Linked DNA regions of Casimicrobium huifangae. The protein of the gene in region 1 binds, or shares a complex with, the protein of each later gene. Links are inferred from orthologs where the notes say so. Each region holds a gene or a part of one and is shown in the gene's direction. Other genes may lie near its edges. The genes, in order: trxB and trxA.

Region 1 (9,840 bases):
GCTGATGGCACCACCCGTTGCATTGGCTTTTGGCTGAATGGCTTATTCGATCAGGGCTCAGGGGCCGTTTTATGCGAAAGTCGAGTTTTGACGTTATTCATTGCCAAGCCCGCATGCAGCGGTAATTGTGGCCAAAAGGTAATGCTGCAATGCCCGTGATCGGACGCCGTGAACTGGGACTTTTTGTCGCCGTCGTGCTGCTCTGGGGCGTGAACTGGCCGATGATGAAGATGGCGTTGGCGGAGCTCAACTTCTGGGTGTTCCGCTCCTACTGCATCGCGGCCGGCCTGCTCTGGTTTGTTGCTTTCAACCTGAAGCGCGGCGTCCCGCTCACGCTGCCGCGCGAGCACTGGGGGCGCATGTTGGTCTGCGCGCTGTGCAACGTGGCGGCGTGGAACATCCTTTCTGCTGCGGCGTTGACCATGCTGCCCTCGGGCCGCGCTGGCGTGCTGGCCTACACCATGCCGCTCTGGGTGGTGCTGCTGTCACGAGTGTTCCTGGGGGAGGTGCTCACCCCTTCGCGAATTGCCGCGATCAGCATCGGCATGGGCGGCATCGCGCTCTTGCTGGTGGACGAGTTCCAGGCGCTGCGCGGCGCGCCGGTTGCTGCACTGATGATGGTGGCGTCAGGCCTGCTGTGGGCCGTTGGCATCGTGCTGTTCAAGGGCTTCCCAAAATCAATCCCGACCACCACCCTGATGATCTGGAGCTTTGTGCTCGGTGGCTGGCCGCTGTTCACCGGCCTCGCGCTGTTCGGGCACGGACCGTGGCTACCGGTCGCCGCCAGTGCCTGGGCCGGTCTCCTGTTCAACGTGCTGGTGGTGTTTGGCTTCTGCTGGTTCGCGTGGAACGAACTGGTACGGGCGTTGCCGGCGCAGATTACCGGCATCAGCTCGCTGGCAGTGCCAATCGTTGGCTTCGCCAGCGGCATGCTGCTGCTCGGCGAACGGCCACGGCCGTTCGACTATGTGGCGTTGCTGGCGATAGTCGTGGCGGTGATTCTGGTGTTGCGGCCAGCTACCAAACCAACCAGCCAAGCCGCCGGCTAGCTGGATTGTGCCGCTGTTTCTTCTTCGTCCGGCCAGTTCTTGATGTAGCTCTTGAGCATGCGGTTTTCGAAGCTCTGCTCTTCGAACACAGCCTTCGCCACGTCATGGAACGACAACACGCCCATCAGGGTGCCGGCCTCCATGATCGGGATATAACGGGCGTGACGCTCCAGCATGGCACCGCGCAGGGCGTTCACCTCCATGTGCGGGTCAGCGGTCAGCGGATTGGCCTCCATGATTGCACCCACCGCCAGCGACTTCAGCTCCGCGCCGCGCTCGTCAAGCACCTTGATCAGCTCGCGAAACGTGAGCATGCCGACCAGCTTGCCCTTGTCCATCACCACCAGCGAGCCAATATCCTGCTCCGCCATCGAATGCACAGCGTCCTTGACGCTCATGTCGGGCGTTGCCGTGAACAGCGTACTGCCCTTGATGCGAAGAATTTCACTGACCAGCATGGATGTCCTCCCGTGTCTCGTTGTGCATGTACTTTGCGCGGTATCTCGCTGCAGCTTGCGACATGTCGGCGCGACCAAAATGTCTGACTGACCCAACAACAGACCTGCGCGTTGCTAGCGTACACCCAAAAGCATACCGGCGTGCTGAACGCGGTAACCGCCGCCTTACCTACAATCGCCTGATGCCCGATCCGTCCGCCGCCCCGACCACGAGCAAACAGGCCGTTGCCCCAGGCAAGCCGCGCATTGCCTCAGTGACCGGTGCACCGCAACGTGACTGGTATGTGCATGAATGGATGCTGCTGGCCTTTGCGGCTGGCATGATGTTGCTGATTTATTTCGTCGCACAGCACGAACAGGAATTCGAGAAGGCCGAAATCATCCGCGACGCAGCGGTGGTTGAGCAGTCCATCTCTCGGCGCCTGGAAAACGATCAGCAGTTCTTTGACCGACTGGCACTCGATGTCGGCGGCGAACGCATTTCGCCGGAGGAATTCGACCGCGTGGCCAGCAAACGGGCGGTCGAGTCGGGATATGTCACCGACATCATGCGCGTCACGCCCGAGCTCGATGTCGTGCAGCATGCCCCAGGTTCGCGCTCGCTCGAGATGGTGCTGCGTGGTCGCGCGCCGTTCGCCGATCAGGTGTGGATGACCGGCCTGACGCGCAAGACCAGCCGCAGCACCTATTCCCAGCCTTACCGCAATGATCTAGGGCGTTACTACATCGAGTACGCGGCGCCGGTGGTGGCGCAGGGCGATTTCGTCGGCACCATCAACAGCGTCATCTCTTTCGATGCGCTGCTCGAAAAGGCAGCCCCGGAATGGGCCGGGCGCAAGTACCGTGCGGTGATCTCCGACGCCAGCGGTCAGGGCATGACCAATGCCGAGGCCATGCATATCGAATCCGGCGTGGTCAAACACACGGTACCGCTGTCGCTGCCCTGGCGCGATCTGCAATTGACGCTGGTCGGCGCCAAGCCATCGACGCTGCTGCCCAATCTGACGCTGTCGACCGCTGTGCTGGCGCTGACCGGGTTGATGGTGTGGACTTCGATCGGGTTGCGCAAGCAGCAGCGCATGCGCAAGCAGGCCGAGGTGGAGCGCGACCGCACTTATGCGCAGTCGATCGCTGACCTGCGGGTCACCAACGAACGCTTTGAAACCGTACTCGATTCGCTCGATGTCTCGGTTTATGTGAGTGACTTGCGCAGCAACGAGCTGCTGTACGCCAATTCGCACCTGCACGAAACCTTCCCTGCCATCGAAATTGGCCGCGACGCCCGGCAGTTTGAAGATGGCTTTCTCGACAGCCCCAGCAACCGCTTCCCGGCGCCGATGTTGCTGACCCGCGAGGGCGAACCGGGGGACGTGTTCAAGGACGAGCTCGAACACAGTGACCACCGCCATTTCCTGATGCGCACCCGCGCCGTGCGCTGGGTGGATGGCCGCATCGCGCGCCTGACCACGTTGGGCGACATTACGGACCGGGTCAACGCCGAACGCATCCGGCAAACGCAGCAGGACAAGCTGACACGCACCTCACGGTTGATGACCGTCGGCGAGATTGCCTCTACCCTCGCCCACGAAATCAACCAGCCGCTGGCGGCGATCGCAAACTATGTCAACGGCTGTATCCGTCGGCTGAAGAACAATGGGAACGTCGATCAGGCAGTGATCGGTGCCATGGAAAAGGCTGATGCCCAGGTGGCGCGTGCCGGCGCCATCATTGGCCGTGTTCGTGAATTCGTGCGCACCCGTGAGCCGCAGCGGCAGCCGCTCGACGTCAATGCCCTGGTCATCGAAGTGGTGAAGCTGGCGCAGAGTGACGACGAGCAGCGCGCCCTGACCTGTGAGCTACGTCTGGCGCGTGATCTGCCGCTGGTGTTTGCCGATCGCATCATGATCGAACAGGTGCTGCTTAATTTCCTGCGCAACGCCCGCGAAGCCATGCAGCATCTGGCGCCGGCCCAGCGGATCGCCGAGATTCGCACCACACGGGTCGACGGCAGCCATGCGATGGTCGAAGTGGCTGATCGCGGCGTAGGAATCTCGCCGGAGGCAGCACGACAGCTCTTCTCGCCGTTTTTCAGTACCAAGAACGATGGCATGGGTATGGGGCTCAACATCTGCCGCTCGCTGATTGAATATCACGAGGGCAACCTCACTTTCGGACAAAATGAGCCCTGCGGTGCCGTGTTCAGGTTTACCCTGCCGTTCGACCACAGTGCCGAACACGCCGCTGATCACCCCCAAGACCAACCGCAGGCCCGCCCGCCTGCCGAGAACGAGCGCGACGGAGCCCACGCATGAGCATTCACCCCGGCATTGTTTACGTAGTCGATGACGACGAGGCGTTCCGCGATTCGGTTGCCTGGCTGCTGCAGTCCAATGGCTACCAGGCCCGCCTTTTTCCCGATGCCGAGAGCTTTCTTGCCGAAGTGAAGCCCGGCGTGGGCGGCCCGCCCCGCTGCGCGGTGCTTGACGTGCGCATGCCCGGTCTGAGCGGACCACAAACGCAGGAAGCGCTGGTCGAACGGGGCGTTCAGATGCCCCTCATCTTCGTCACGGCGCATGCTGACGTCCCGATTGCGGTCACCGCCATCAAGCGTGGCGCCTTCGACTTCATCGAGAAGCCATTTGCCGAAAGCGATCTGCTGAAACGCATCGAGGAAGCGCTGTCCTTCGCCGTCGAGGCCCAGGCGCAGCAAAGCCAGATTGCGGGCATCGAGGGGCGACTGGCGTCGCTCTCGGAACGCGAACGTCAGGTGCTTGATGCCGTGGTCACCGGAAAGATGAACAAGACCATTGCCTATGACCTTGACATCAGCATCAAAACGGTCGAGGCGCATCGTGCCCGTGTCATGGAAAAGATGGAGGCGACCTCGTTGGCCCATCTGATCCGCATGGTGGCCATGACTGGGGGCTGATGCTCGCCAGCCTCTGTCAACTTCTGCATTCTCCGCACGACGCAACCCATAACGACAACAATCTTTCCTCCAAGAGATCACCATGGCAACCGCCCGTCACTGCCCTCTTCTCATTCTCGGCTCCGGCCCGGCCGGCTACACGGCCGCCGTCTACGCAGCACGCGCCAATCTGAAACCGGTACTGCTGACCGGTCTGCAACAGGGCGGCCAGCTCACCATCACCACCGAGGTGGACAACTGGCCTGCCGACGCTGATGGCGTACAGGGTCCGGAGCTGATGGAGCGCTTCCTGAAGCATGCCGAACGTTTCGGCACTGAAATCATCTTCGACCACATCCACACGACGCATCTGAACGAAACCCCCAAGCGACTGGTTGGCGACGCCGGCGAGTACACCTGTGACGCACTGATCGTGGCCACCGGCGCCTCGGCCAAATATCTGGGTCTGCCCAGCGAAGAGAAATTCCACGGCAAGGGCGTGTCGGCCTGCGCCACCTGCGACGGCTTCTTCTACAAGGGTCAGGATGTGGTCGTTGTCGGCGGTGGCAACACCGCCGTCGAAGAGGCGCTGTACCTCTCCAACATCGCAAAGAGCGTTACTGTCGTGCACCGCCGCAACAAGTTCAAGGCGGAGGCAATCCTGATTGATCGTCTGATGGCCAAGACCAGGGAAGGCGGCAACATGCGCGTGATCTGGGATCACTTCGTCGATGAAGTGCTGGGCGACAACTCGGGGGTCACCGGTGTACGGCTAAAGAGCATGAAAGACGGCAGCACTCAGGAAGTAAAGGCGCCAGGGCTGTTCATCGCCATCGGCCACACGCCGAACAGCGGCATCTTCGAAGGCCAGCTCGACATGGCGGGCGGCTTCATCAAGGTCAAGACCGGCACCGACGGCAACGCGACGTCCACCAACATCCCCGGCGTGTTTGCGGCCGGCGACGTAGCAGATCACGTCTACCGCCAGGCGGTGACCAGTGCCGGGACCGGCTGCATGGCAGCGCTCGACGCGCAGGCTTATCTCGAAGCATTGCACGGCTAGTGGTCGCCGGGTGGTCAGACGGAGTCGGCAATGGCGTCTGCGCACGATCTCGCCGACCTCGGCACCCTGCTGAAGCAGGAACGCAAGGCCGCCCGCAAGGAGCGGCGTTCAGCTGAGCGCTCTGAACTGATGTCGGAACAGTCCGCAGCGGAGAAGTCAGTGCCGGATGTGCCGATAGAGCGTTTCGCCGACTTCTTCCGTCCCTGGCGGGAGTTCACGCCACCCACAGCCGATGATCTTGCTGCGTTCCGTGCGGCGGTGCAGGACGTGGAGCCGTTGCGCGTGGCGCCACGCGCCGACGCCGGACATGTACGACCCGCGCCACACGCACGGCATCGGGAGGCTGACGAGCTGGCTGCGTTGGCCGCCAGCCAGTTGGCAATGCATCCGAGCCCGATGAGCTGGGACATTGGCGCTGACATTGAAGACGAACAGAGTTACCTGCGCGGCGGCGTCAGCCCCGATCTGCTGCGCAAGCTGCGGCGCGGCGAATGGACGATCAATGCCGAGATCGACCTGCATCATCACAATCAGGACGAGGCACATGAGGCGCTGATGGAATTCATGCGTATGGCACGGCTGGCCGGCTGGCGCTGCGTGCGCATTATCCACGGCAAAGGGCTGTCGAGTCACCAGAAGCTCCCGGTGCTGCGTAACAAGGTGCGTCGCTGGCTGCAACACAAGGACGAGGTGCTCGCCTATTGCGAACCGCGGCCCAATGGCGGTGGCAGCGGTGCAGTGCTGGTGTTGCTGCGAGGAAGCAAGTAGATGAGGTTCGCCTGTATTGACTGGAGCGCGAGGGCAACGTGGAAGCTGTCAGCGGTGCTCGCCGGTGCCGCACTCATCGCAGGCGTTGGACACGCGGGCGCCCTGCCCCGCGAGTCCCGCGTACCTGGCGGCGTGGCGCTGCTGCACGTGGGCGACGCCACCGAACCCAGGCCAGCGGTGAGCCGTGACGGCGTGCCGGTGTGGGTCAGCAGGCAGGCCACGCAGTGGGTTGCCGCCGTCGGGTTGCCGCTGTCGCTCCAACCCGGCGAGCAACAAGTCGACGTTCGGAGTGCCGACGGCGCGGCCAGGACCATCACATTCACCGTCAAACCCAAGCGCTACCCGGTGCAGCATGTCACCTTGCGCGACCAGGCAATGGTCGAGCCGCCCGCCGATGTCATGGCTCGCATCGAACGCGAGTCGGCGCACCTGAAAGTCGTGCGTTCGCAGTGGCGCGAGACAGCGGCGACGGATGCCGCCTTCGTGCAGCCTGCCAAGGGTCGGTTGTCGGGGCGCTTTGGCGGCTCCCGTGTACTGAACGGCAAGCCGCGGGCACCACATGCCGGGTTGGATGTCGCGGTGATGACGGGAACTGCCGTCCTTGCGCCCGCCGACGGCGTAATCCTCGACATCGGCGACTACTACTTTTGTGGCAAGACGATGTTCATCGACCATGGCAATGGCCTGCTGAGCCTGTTTTGCCATCTCAGCGAATGGGATGCAAGGGTGGGCGATAGCGTGCGCAAAGGTCAGGCCGTCGCGAGATCAGGCGCTACCGGGCGCGCCAGCGGGCCGCATCTGCACTGGTCGGTCTACCTCAACGGGACCAGCGTCGAGCCGGAGCTGTTTCTGCCAGCGCGCCGGTAAGACTTGCTCGCGTCATTTCTGCAATCACTCCGACGCCGGCAATCACTGCGTCGCGGTCGATGGCGTGGTGCCACTGGCGATAGCCCGCGTCTGCTTGACGTCGGGATTGGTCCACGTTCCCTTCACTTCGAACTCCTGCATCAGCATGCGCTCGATCGGGTCGCGAGCCAGCTTCTGGCCCAGCAGCGCCGCTGCGCCGATGGCGGGGTTTGCCGTCACCAGCCCGATACCAATGGCCGTCGCCGTCGACAGGCTGGGATAGACGCGCACCTGCAAGTCCTGCGTTTCGCGGTTGATATCGGCACTGCCGCGAATCTGCACGCGAGCGGACGGGCCGTTGATCGCAAAGCCATCCGTGCGTGCAACGCCATCGGCGATGGCAACCTCGGCCTTCACTTCGTCGAACGCAAACCCCTTGCCGAACAGGTCATCAAAGTTAAAGGTTAGTCGGCGTGGCAGTGATTGCAGCGACAACACGCCCAGCAACTTCGCGATGCCAGGCTCCATCTCGGTGAATCGCCCACCGGCAGTCTCCAGCGTGAATTTGCCACCCAGTCGGGCGTAGTTGAACTGCGACGGGCTCCCAGCCCAATGCAGCGTGCCCGACAAGGTGCCGGACCCGCGCTCGACGCCCTTCGGCAGGCCGAAACGGTTCATGAACTTGCCGGCATCGTTCCAGCGCAGCGCAACATCCACTTCGGTATCGCCGACTGCGGTCGGCACGGCAGCGGTTGGAGCTGCCGGACGCCATCGCCCTTTCGCCTCGATACTGCCATCGCTGCTCGACAGTTTGACCTGTTCGATCTGCCATTCATCACGCGCTGGCTGTGCCTTTACTTCCAGTTTGCCGAGGTCACGCCCTTCGCTGACGAAAGCATCGGCAACCAATTCGAGTTTCGGCCACCGGGTTGAGCCCTGCGCAGCTGCGTTGGCCGTCGCCGGCGCCAGCGGGCTGCCGGGCGCGGGTGTCACCGCCGCCGGGAACGACAGGCGCTGCAGCCGGATGGACACAGCATCCACTGCACCGGTGTCGGCATGAGTGTCGAGCGCGATCGCGCCGGTCGCCTCCTTGCTGCGCAGCGCCAGCCGCCATCGCTGGCCTGATGGCTGTGCCCGCAACGAGACGTCGTTGAAACGATGGCCGTAAAGCACAGCCTCACTGGCGCGAAGGTTGATGTTGACAAAGTCGGCGCTGCTGCTTTCGCTGGTCAGGCCACCAACGGCCTTGCCTCCGGTCGCCGATGCCGTCGTCAGCAATGCCATCGCCACGTCGGCGTCAATGCGCGCAAGGTCACCGCGCAGTGCGTAGCCCCGGGCCGGCAAGGCAGTGCGCTGGGTGCCAAGGTCCAGCGTTGCCCGTTCAACCGTACGCAGACCCGAGGCCGACGGCGCCGACCGTTCGAGGATTGAATGCAATTGTCCGGGGATGTCTACCGTGACGCGATCTCGTCCGCGCTCAAGCGATGTGCGCACCAGGGCCGCCTTGATCGGCACCGTTACGTCCCGGGGTGTCGTACCCACCTGCATGATGCTGTCGAGCGGCCAGCGCGGCTGCAGCGTGGTTGCCGTGAGCTGCAGTCCACCGTCGGCGGCAGCCGTTGCAGCCTGCGCGTTGGCCAGTGGCTTCGAAGGTTGAGTGAAGTCAAGCTGCCACTGCACGCTGCCTGCAAGTTGTTCGACGAGCGGATAGGCGTAACGCTCGCGTACACGTTCCAGCATGGCGGTTCCACTGGCGTGTGCCTTCACGCGTCCCGCCTCGGTACCGATCGACAACCGCAACGGTCCGCCAAGCGCCTCGGCGGCGACATCAGTGGCACGCACCTCCGCCTGGGTGAAACGCAACCGTCCGTTGACCCCGTCAAGGACCGGGATGTCGCCACCAAGGTCAATACGATTGCCCGCCAGAGTGAGTTCACCGTTGAGCTGCGTTTTCTCGGTGTCGTCGAGCGGCATGCTCATGCTCAGGCTAAGCCGCGCATTGCCGGTCGCCTTGGCGTTGGCCAGAAAGCCATCCAGCCAGCCATTGACCGGGCTGGCCACCACCCAGTGCAGGAAGGCGTCCATGGGACCAGCGGCGCCGCCCTTGATGTCCAGCACGGCGGGCGATCCGCTCATGTCGGTAATTTTGACTTCGGTGGCTGCGACGGGCACGCCCGCAATCACGGCGCCAGCCACCTGCGCATGCAGGCTGCTGCCGCGAAACAGCAGGCGGGTGTTGATCGATTCGGCACGTGGCCAGCGATCGGCGTAGTCAAGGATGCCGCCTGCGACCTGGGCGTCGATCTCGAATACACCATGCTGGTCGTTGTGAAACGGAAAGTGCCACAAGGCGCCTTTGACGATGAACCTGGCGTCCTTCGCGTCGCCCTTGACGATGGCCTGTCGCAGCCATTCGCGCGTATGGGCGCTGACGCTGGTGGGCAGATAGCGATGGACGGAAGTGGCATCGGCCCGAACCAGCGTTCCGCTGATGTTTGATACCCCCGGCCCCAGTTTGTCGTTGTCCCAGCTGCCAGCAAACTTCGCGAGCGCGTCAGCGTTGCCAACCTCCATGTCCGACGCATCCACGTGGAGGTTGACGCTGCCATCGGCAGCAACGGACCGCTTCCATGCCAGCTTGCCGCGAAACGCATCGAACGACAGCGGGGCGCTGAAGGTAGAGCCGAAGTCGAGCGCGAGCGGTTGCTTCGCGTCAGTCGCTTTCGCGGCTTTGGCCGTCGTCGGCAA
Region 2 (9,670 bases), 1.4 Mb from region 1 along the record:
ACGCCGCAACTGCAGCAAGCGTGATGTCCAGCGCGCGCGGATCGGCGAGGCCGATGTCCTCACTGGCCATGCGGATCATGCGGCGGCCCACGTAAAGTGGATCGGCGCCCCCCTCCAGCATGCGGCAGAACCAGTAAAGCGCGGCGTCCGGATCGCTGCCACGCACGCTTTTGTGCAGGGCGCTGATCAGGTCGTAGAACTGCTCGCCGCCCTTGTCGAAGCGAGCTCGGGCTCGCGTCAGCGAACCTTTGACGAAATCGACGGTAATCTGCTCGACCTTGCCTGCGCGCACGGCCGCGTCGAGCTGCTCAATCGAGTTCAGAAAGCGGCGGCCGTCGCCGTCGGCGTAGTCGATCAGCAGTTGCTGCGCATCGGCATCGACGGAGTAGGTAGCGTCCAGCGCCACCTTCGCGCGCTGGAACATCGTCGCCAATGCGTCGTTGTCGAGCGCTTCCAGCACGTACACCTGCGCACGCGACAGCAGCGCGGAATTGACCTCGAACGACGGGTTCTCGGTGGTGGCACCGATGAAGGTAAACAGGCCGGACTCGACATGCGGCAGAAAGGCGTCCTGCTGGCTTTTGTTGAAGCGGTGCACCTCATCGACGAACATGATGGTGCGGCGATTGAACTGCTCGCGCGTCATCTGCGCCCGCTCGACGGCCTCGCGGATGTCCTTGATGCCGGCCATCACGGCGGAGAGCGCGATCATTTCCGCGTCAAACGCATCGGCGAGCAGTCGTGCCAGGGTTGTTTTGCCGACGCCCGGCGGCCCCCAGAAAATCATCGAGTGCGGCACGCCGGCCTGAATGGCGTTTGCCAACGGCTTGCCTTCGCCCAGCAGATGCCGTTGTCCGACCACTTCGGCAATGGATTGGGGTCGCAGGCGTTCGGCCAGCGGTGCGTTTCTCGACGGGGAAGCCATGCCGCAATCGTAGCAAGCGACCGCCTTTGCACCGGAATGCTCGGCGCGGGGCGGTCAGACAACTGACATTCCGATCTTTCTGGTAATTTACCCGCCGCCCGCATTGCGATGCGCTGACCGCAGCGGTGGCCCGTGACTGGCGAGGCAACTGACACCATGACTGAAAACCGCATGCACACGACGATGCGGCCAGATCGCGAGGTAACCCGGCTGCGGCTCGTCAGGGAATCACCGTGAACACCGTTGATGCCGCCATGACGTGAGCATGAGCGGCAGTCTGGCGGCTTTTGATACAAGGGGTTACGCCGTCCGCAGCGGCCCGCGCCCCGTCTCGCGCCCTGTGACGCTCGGCGCGTGGCCGCCAGACAACGGCGAGCTGGATTGATTCTGATGTCTCGAATGTTTTCGTCGTTGCGCGCTGCCTTGCTGATCCCGTTCGTCGGGGTGGTGATACTGGTGGCAGTTTCGATTTCGCTGCTGTCGTACCAGACTGGTCTCAAGGCCGTCGATGAACTCTCAGAGCAGTTGCTGCTGGATATTTCCAACCGAGTGACGCAGGCGACCAGCCGCCATCTGGCCAGCTCGTCCGTGGTGCTGAATGCGGTCGCACCCGACGTAGCGGCAGCCGGTAACGCCCCCAGACATTCCGATCTGGTGCCCGACTTGCTGCCACAGTTCGAGCAGCGCATGTGGATCGCGGCCAACCTGTATCCGGGCAACGAGGGCTACATCTATTACGGCTCCCACAAAGGCGAATTCGTCGGCCTCAACCGCAAGGCCGATGGCGACTATGAGCTGCGCTGGCGCGAGCTTGGCACTGCGCAACGGACGATCTACACCACCCACGGGCCTGGCCTGCGTGATGCCGTGTTGCGCACCGACAACTACGACCCGCGCGCCCGGCCCTGGTTCGCCGAGGCCACGCAGCGCGGCTCCCTGACCTGGTCGTCGGTCTATGTCGATTTCACGACGCGGGCGTTGACGGTAACGCTGGCAAAACCGGTATTCAACCAGCAGCGGGCCCAGCGCGGTGTGGTCGCCACCGATATCCCGCTGACAGCGCTGACTGAATTCGTCCGCGGGCTGCAGGTCAGCCGTACTGGCGTGGCGTTTATCGTGGAACGTGACGGCACGCTGATCGCCACCTCGACGCCGGAAGCCCTGTTCGGCGACAACCCGGGGCAGCCGGTTCGCCTGCGTGCCAGCGAGAGCACCAACCCGCTCGTGCGGCGGGCGTGGGAGCAGTTGCGCGCCAACGTCGAGCCCACCCGCAGCACGGTGCGCGGCGTCGAGATTGCGCGCTACTCATTCGATGGTGACGACGGTCGCGTGCACATGAGCGCCACTGCGCAACGCGACAGCGCCGGACTGGACTGGACGATGGTGGTCGCAGTGCCGCGCTCCGACCATATGGGCAACGTGCAGCGCACCATCCTGCAAAACGTCGCCATTGGTCTGGCCGCCGTCGGGCTGGCCATCGCGCTCGGGCTCTGGATCATGCACCGCGTCACCAGCGACGTGCGGCGGCTGTCGGAGGCCACCCGCCTGCTGGCCCGCGGGCAATCGCCGGAGCGGCTGTTCAAGGGGCGCAGTGATGAGCTGGGCGTGATTGCGCGGGCGATGGAGGACTTCAAGGACGGGCTACTGGTGGACCCGCTGACCGGCGCCCTGACCCGGGCCACCTTCGAGAAGCGCTTTGCTGCGCTGATCAGTCAACAGCCCGATGCCACGCTGGCCATCGTGTTCGTCGATCTTGACCGCTTCAAATTGGTCAACGACGAGCATGGGCACGCGGTGGGTGACGCGGTACTGGCTGTCTGTGCGCAGCGCATCGCCTCGGCAATGCGTCGTGACGACGTGCTCGCGCGCTATGGTGGCGATGAATTCGTGCTGATGCTGTCGGGCATTCCGTCCGATGAAGCGCTTGACGCCCAGCTCGCACGGCTGACCGCCGCGCTGGACCAGCCGGTCGCAATCGCCGGCATCGAAGTCACCGCCGGTGGCTCCTGCGGCAGCGCGCTCTACCCGCGCGATGGGCGCACGCTGGAGCAACTGGTGAAGGTGGCGGATGCCCGGATGTACGGCGTGAAAAAGGCACGTACGGGGCGGCGCTAACTACCCGCCGCCTGAGGTTCGGGCGAAGTCAACTTATTACGCTATCGACCTCCGTGTGCGGCGCCGGGCCCCATTTCACGGAAAGTCGACTTTTCAACCAAATGCGTTCGAAGCCCAGGCGAAACGGGCTTCTAGCCAAAAAGTTGAATCTATTGCTTGAGGACGTCAGCGCCCTTGGGCGGCGCGAACGAAAAGGCATCAGCACCGAGCTTGCCGTTCTTCGCCAGATCGCCGAAGCGGATAGTGTTGGCATTCTGCAGCGCATCGCGCCAGGTGAGCTCTTTCGGCTGCAAGGCCACCATCGCCACCCGCAGGTCAGTGAACGGCGCGTCTGCCTTCTTTGACTTCGCCTCGACGTAGCCAATCGATCCCGCCGGGTCCAACGCTTTCAGCTCGAACAGTTTATCGGCAGCGGTCGGGTCCAGCAAAAGCGCCAAAGGCTGCTCGCTGACCGTGTCACCCAGCTTGCGGATGGTGACCTGATTGAGGTCTTCGTCATACAGCCACACCGTGGTGCCATCGCTGACGATGGTCTGCTTGTACGGTTTCTCGTAGATAAAGCGGAATTTGCCCGGCCGCGCGATGGCAAAGCTCCCGGACGACTGCCGGCTGACGCGACCGCTCTTGTCGCGCACTTCCTGCGTGAAGGTGCCCGCAAGCGACTGCAGATCGCGCGTGTACGAACGGAAGTCAGTGAGCGCACTGGCCGGCGCTTGCGCGAAGACAGTGCTGCCGAGTAACAGTACGGCAGCAACAGTGACGGTAGATTTCATCAGTTTCATTCTTCCCGCTTCGGTGCCAGCACTTCGCGTTTGCCCATCGCATTGGGGCGGCTCACGATGCCGGCCTGCTCCATCGCCTCGATCAACCGCGCGGCGCCGTTGTAGCCAATGCGCAGACGGCGCTGCACGTAGCTGATGCTGGCCTGGCGGCTCTCCACCACGGCGGCAACCGCTTCGTCGAAGCGCGGATCTTTTTCACCATCGTTCGACCCATCGCCATTGATTTCGTTCAGCGTCTCGGCGTCGGTGCCTTCGAGCACGCCCTCGATGTATTGCGCCGGCGCCTGCGCCTTCCAGTGTTCGACGACACGATGCACCTCGTCGTCGGTCACGAAGGCACCGTGCACGCGGTTCGGCACGCCAGTGCCACCGAGCATGTAGAGCATGTCACCACGGCCCAGCAGCGCCTCGGCACCCATCTGGTCGAGGATCGTGCGGCTGTCGATCTTGCTTGCCACCTGGAACGCGATGCGCGTCGGCACGTTGGCCTTGATCAGGCCGGTGATCACATCCACTGACGGCCGCTGCGTCGCCAGCACCAGATGGATGCCCGCAGCGCGCGCCTTCTGGGCGAGCCGGGCGATCAATTCCTCGATCTTCTTGCCGGCGACCATCATCAGGTCGGCCAGCTCGTCGATCACCACCACGATGAACGGCAATTCTTCGAGTGGCTCGGGCTCGTCAGGCGTCAGCGAGAACGGATTGGTCAGCGGCGAACCTTTCGCCTTGGCTTCGCGTACTTTCTGATTGAAACTGGAGAGCTGCCGCACGCCCGCATGCGACAGCAGCCGGTAGCGCCGCTCCATCTCGTTGACGCACCAGTTGAGGCCGTTGGCCGCGAGCTTCATGTCGGTCACGACCGGACACAGCAGATGCGGAATGCCCTCGTAGATCGAAAGCTCCAGCATCTTCGGATCGATCAGCATCAGCCGCACTTCGCGCGGCTCCGCCTTATAGAGCAGCGAGAGGATCATCTGGTTGATGCCCACCGACTTACCCGAACCCGTGGTGCCCGCGACCAGGCAGTGCGGCATGCGGCCGAGATCGGCAACCACCGGGCGGCCCGCGATGTCCTTGCCGAGGCCCATCGTGAGCAGGCTCGACGAATCGTTGTAAACCGCACTGCCGAGAATTTCGATCAGACCGACCGACTGCCGCTGCGGATTCGGCACTTCGAGGCCCATGCAGGACTTGCCGGGGATGGTCTCGACCACACGGATGCTCATCACGCTCATGGCGCGGGCGAGATCCTTGGCGAGATTGACGATCGAATTACCCTTGACGCCCACATCGGGCTCGATCTCGTAGCGCGTGATGACGGGGCCGGGATAGGCCGCGAGCACCTTGACCGGTACATTGAACTCGGCGAGCTTGCGTTCGATGAGGCGCGAGGTGAACTCGAGCGTCTCGGCCGACACCACCGGCTGGTCTCTCGGCACCGGCTCCAGCAGCGCGAGCTGCGGCAGCGTCGAATCCGGCATCTCGGCGAACAGCGTGGTCTGCTTTTCGCGTTCAACACGTTCGGACAGCACCACCGGCTCGAAGGTCTCGACGATCCGGATCGGCTCGTGCTGCTCGACTCGGCGCGTTTCTTCCTGAACATATAGATCGCGCAGTTCGACTTCCGGCGCTGCGATCTCAAAGTCGCGCTTGATCTCGCGTGTTTCCTCGCGTCGGGCACGCCAGCCCGCGAAGCCATCCAGCAGCAAGGCGCCGACGCGCTCGCTGAGATCAAGCCACGGAATGGCAAACGCCAGCGTGACGGCAACGAAGATCAACACAATCAGCAGCAGCGTCGCCGGTACGAAACCAACCAGTTTGAGCAGTGGAAAGCCAAGGCTTTGCCCGAGCGCACCGCCGCCGCCCTGCGGCAATCCGGCAAACCAGCGGTGCATGGCAACCGCCTCCAGCGCACTGCTGCAGGCAATAAGCAGCGCCAGCCCGCCGAGGCGCCACGGGAGTGACAATCCCGGCGCCCAATCACCCGTCTCGTCGGCCTCGTCCGCCTGTGGGCGGAACAACGACACCCGTGGCATGGCGCGCCAGATCGCCAGCGCGGCAAAAGCAAGCAGCCACCAGACCGTGGCGCCGAAAACAAAATAAGCAATGTCGCTGACCCAGGCGCCAAGCGGGCCCAGCCAATTGCGAACGCTGGTGGCACGACCGCTGGTAGACCAGGCCGGGTCTGCCGACTGGTAGCCGAGCAGCGCTACTGCGGCGGCAATCCACGCCGCGAGCAACAGCAACCACACAATCCAGCGGCGCAGCGCCTCCAGCCGCGCCGATGCCGGCGATGCGCTACGCGCGGCGCGCGCGCCACGGTTGCGGCGATTGGCCGGCGGCCGAATCAGCAGACTCTTCAGTCGTTCAAACATCGACCAATTCTATTGGGCGCCGCAGCACGGCTGCCAGGCACCAGATGCTCGGGCGCGTCAACACGACCTGGGCAACAAAAAAGGCGCCGTGTTTGCACAGGGCGCCTTTCCAAGAAGCAGCCTCCGGTCAGTACTTGGCCGCCAGCGCAGATTTCTGCGACGCGAAATAGGCTGACAGATTCTCGATGTCCTGCTTGCTCAGCGCCTTGGCAAAACCGCCCATGATGGCATTGTTGCGCTCGCCGGACTTGTAGTCGCGCAGGGCCTTGGCGATGTAGTCGCGATGTTGGCCGGCCAGCCGAGGATTGTTGGGGTCAGTGCTGTTGCCATCAGCCTGATGGCAGGCCGCGCACACTTCCTTGGCCTTGGCAGCGCCAGCAGCCACGTCAGCTGCTTGCACAGCGCCAGCAGCAGCCACCGCGAGGATCGATGCGAGAAGCTTGTTCATTATTTGGCCTCCGCGTAATAGGCGGCAAGATCGGCCATGTCTTTGTCCGACAGGCTGGCAGCGATGCCGCGCATGCTCGGATGCTTGCGTTCACCCGATTTGTAAGCCTTCAGCGCATTGACGAAATAAGTCGAATGCTGGCCAGCGATCTTGGGCACGTGGTAGACCTCGGGGAAGGCAGTGCGCCAGCCTTCAATGCCGTGACATCCCTGGCACATCTGGATCTTTTGAGCGCCTGCCTTGGCGTCACCTTGCGGCGCCTGGGCGAGGGCTCCGTTAGCGCCAGCCCAGCCGAGCGCGGCAATCAACAACGCGAAGCGTTTCATGGAGCGAGTTCAGGAATTTTGGAAAATCCTATCGATTATAAGCACTCGCCCGCAATGTTGCGGCGCTTCCGGGTTGCCAAGGCCACTTTGCAACCCGCCACGTTTGCCGCGATCAACAGAAATTGCGGCCGCGGTGTGCAACACCGCGGACTTGCCAACGGTGGTGTCCTAGAAGTCGAAACGCAAACCCGCAGAAATGAGGTTGTAGTTCAGGCGCCCATTCGCTTTGGTGTCCGTCGCCGTCCACGCAAAGGTCTTGCCGACACCGTTCACGCGCTGGTAGTCGAGCGTTGCGGCCATGTTGGGGGCGAACTGCCAGGCTGCGCCCACGCCAAGATGCAGGCGGGCCTGCCGGGTATTCGGCGCGCTGAAGCCGTCGGAGTCGCTGTACTTGAGACTGGTTTCCATCACGCCGACGCGGGCGTTGAGAGAAAGGTCCTTGGCCACCGGGAGGCGGCCTACCAGATCAAGCGACACGCCGGATGCCTTGAAATCGCCACGGACGAAGTAGTTGGCAGTCGACCCGAATACTTCGTAACTGGAACGGCGGCTGCCGAAGTCGGTGTAGCCAAGTTCGGCGGCGAGTTGCGGCGTGAATTGATAGCCGGCGTAAATCCGGCCCCCAAAGCGGGAACCATTGTTGAGCGAAGCGCTGTTAACGCGGAACAAAAGCGGATCCACGGGCGGAGTCGCAGAAAAAACCTGCCCGCTGTAGTCGCCATCGGTCATGGCGGCGCCAACACCGAACCCGGCGTAGAACGGGCTCTTTTGTTGCGCAAAAGCAGTCGCGGTCAGCAACAAACCGGCGGCAACGACGGAGGTTCGAAGGAGGGAGGGGTTACGAAGCTTCATGGAGACCAATCACTTTTTTCTAGTTGAAACCATCACTAGACCTGTCGTTCGCGAGCGAGTTCCCGCCTCGCCGTCATCCATCGTCAAGCGCACGGCAGTCGGCCAGACTTGCAATTTCCCGTCGCAACATCAACTAACATTCATCTTTGGCATCAACCGACGGACGCGACAGGAAAATTCACCCATGAGCGAAAACATCACCCACGTTACCGACGCCACCTTCAGCGACGACGTACTCAAGTCCGATACGCCCGTGCTGGTTGATTTCTGGGCGGAGTGGTGCGGCCCGTGCAAGATGATTGCGCCGGTGCTGGAAGAAGTCGCCGTGTCGCACGCCGGCAAGATCAAAATCGCCAAGGTCGATGTCGATGACAACCGGGAAGTGGCCGCCAAGTACGGAATCCGTGGCATTCCGACGCTGCTGCTGTTCAAAAACGGTGAACTGGCCGCGCAAAAGGTTGGCGCGCTGTCGAAGGCCCAACTGACCGCTTTTGTTGACAGCAACGTCTAAGCCCGTCACAATTCGGTTTCAGTAATGCCCCGCTGTCCTGGCGGGGCTAAATTCCCCAGCAAAAACAAAGTCTTCAGCGCGCAAGCGCCAGTCTGTTCACACATTCCCCTTTCGCGAGCCCGCTCCGCATGTTCATCGCGTTGAGCCGCTCATTCCGCCGCCCGAGGGTGGCCACTCACTCCCTACAGCATGAATCTCGCTGAACTCAAAGCCAAATCCGCCGCCGAACTCCTCGAAATCGCGACCGCTCACGAGCTGGAAAACGCGAACCGCTTCCGCAAACATGACCTGATCTTCGCCCTGCTCAAGCAGCAGGCCAAGAAGGGCGAAAGCATCCGCGGCTCCGGCGTGCTCGAAGTCCTGCCCGACGGCTTCGGCTTCCTGCGTTCGCCCGAGGCGAGCTACCTGGCCGGCACCGACGACATCTATATTTCACCGTCGCAGATCCGCCGTTTCAACCTGCACACCGGCGACTCGATTGAGGGCGAAATCCGCACCCCGAAAGAAGGCGAGCGCTATTTCGCGCTCACCAAGCTCGACAGCGTCAACGGCCTGCCCCCCGAGGCCGGCAAGAACAAGGTGCTGTTCGAAAACCTGACGCCGCTGTTCCCCGACGAGCCGCTCAAGCTCGAGCGCGAGATCAAGGCCGAAGAAAACATCACCGGCCGCGTGATCGACATCGTGGCGCCGATCGGCAAGGGCCAGCGCGGCCTGCTGGTCGCCCCGCCGAAGTCCGGCAAGACCGTCATGCTGCAGCACGTGGCGCACGCCATCGCCAGCAACCATCCCGACGTCGTGCTGATCGTGCTGCTCATCGACGAGCGCCCCGAAGAAGTGACCGACATGCAGCGCACCGTGCGCGGCGAGGTCGTCGCATCCACCTTCGACGAGCCCGCGACGCGCCACGTGCAGGTCGCCGAGATGGTCATCGAAAAGGCCAAGCGCCTGGTCGAACACAAGAAAGACGTGGTGATCCTGCTCGACTCGATCACCCGCCTGGCCCGCGCCTACAACACCGTGATGCCGTCGAGCGGCAAGGTGCTGACCGGCGGCGTTGAGGCCAACGCGCTGCAGCGCCCCAAGCGCTTCTTCGGCGCGGCGCGCAACATTGAGGAAGGCGGCAGCCTGACCATCATCGCCACGGCGCTGATCGATACCGGCAGCCGCATGGACGATGTGATCTACGAAGAATTCAAGGGCACCGGCAACATGGAAATCCACATGGATCGCCGCATGGCCGAAAAGCGTGTCTACCCGGCGATCAACATCGGCCGCTCGGGCACCCGCCGCGAAGAGCTGCTGCTCGAGCCGAGCGTGCTGCAAAAGACCTGGATCC

What was found.
Region 2: the proteins of trxB (region 1) and trxA are in contact, whole or in part, in a crystal structure (PDB 1F6M), measured with the Escherichia coli proteins. The link is inferred for Casimicrobium huifangae from one-to-one orthologs.

The regions. Positions count from the first base shown.
Region 1 is NZ_CP041352.1:2,252,071-2,261,910, reverse strand. Bases 3,558-6,498 are described here. They hold trxB (thioredoxin-disulfide reductase), read left to right. Parts: upstream 3,558-4,518; coding sequence 4,519-5,478; downstream 5,479-6,498. Other genes in these bases: FKL89_RS10300 (peptidoglycan DD-metalloendopeptidase family protein), read left to right, coding at 6,247-6,498; FKL89_RS10305 (Smr/MutS family protein), read left to right, coding at 5,509-6,246; FKL89_RS10315 (response regulator transcription factor), read left to right, coding at 3,816-4,436; FKL89_RS10320 (sensor histidine kinase), read left to right, coding at 3,558-3,819. In the rest of the region: FKL89_RS10330 (DMT family transporter), read left to right, coding at 150-1,049; FKL89_RS10325 (CBS domain-containing protein), read right to left, coding at 1,046-1,507; more of FKL89_RS10320, read left to right, coding at 1,690-3,557; more of FKL89_RS10300, read left to right, coding at 6,499-7,113; FKL89_RS10295 (YhdP family phospholipid transporter), read right to left, coding at 7,156-9,840.
Region 2 is NZ_CP041352.1:3,626,295-3,635,964, forward strand. Bases 6,900-9,670 are described here. They hold trxA (thioredoxin TrxA), read left to right. Parts: upstream 6,900-8,007; coding sequence 8,008-8,334; downstream 8,335-9,670. Other genes in these bases: FKL89_RS16445 (c-type cytochrome), read right to left, coding at 6,900-6,971; FKL89_RS16450 (outer membrane beta-barrel protein), read right to left, coding at 7,140-7,823; rho (transcription termination factor Rho), read left to right, coding at 8,524-9,670. In the rest of the region: FKL89_RS16420 (replication-associated recombination protein A), read right to left, coding at 1-925; FKL89_RS16425 (sensor domain-containing diguanylate cyclase), read left to right, coding at 1,316-3,040; outer membrane lipoprotein periplasmic chaperone LolA, read right to left, coding at 3,190-3,813; FKL89_RS16435 (DNA translocase FtsK), read right to left, coding at 3,819-6,197; FKL89_RS16440 (c-type cytochrome), read right to left, coding at 6,325-6,645; more of FKL89_RS16445, read right to left, coding at 6,645-6,899. UniProt on the Escherichia coli protein: Participates in various redox reactions through the reversible oxidation of its active center dithiol to a disulfide and catalyzes dithiol-disulfide exchange reactions.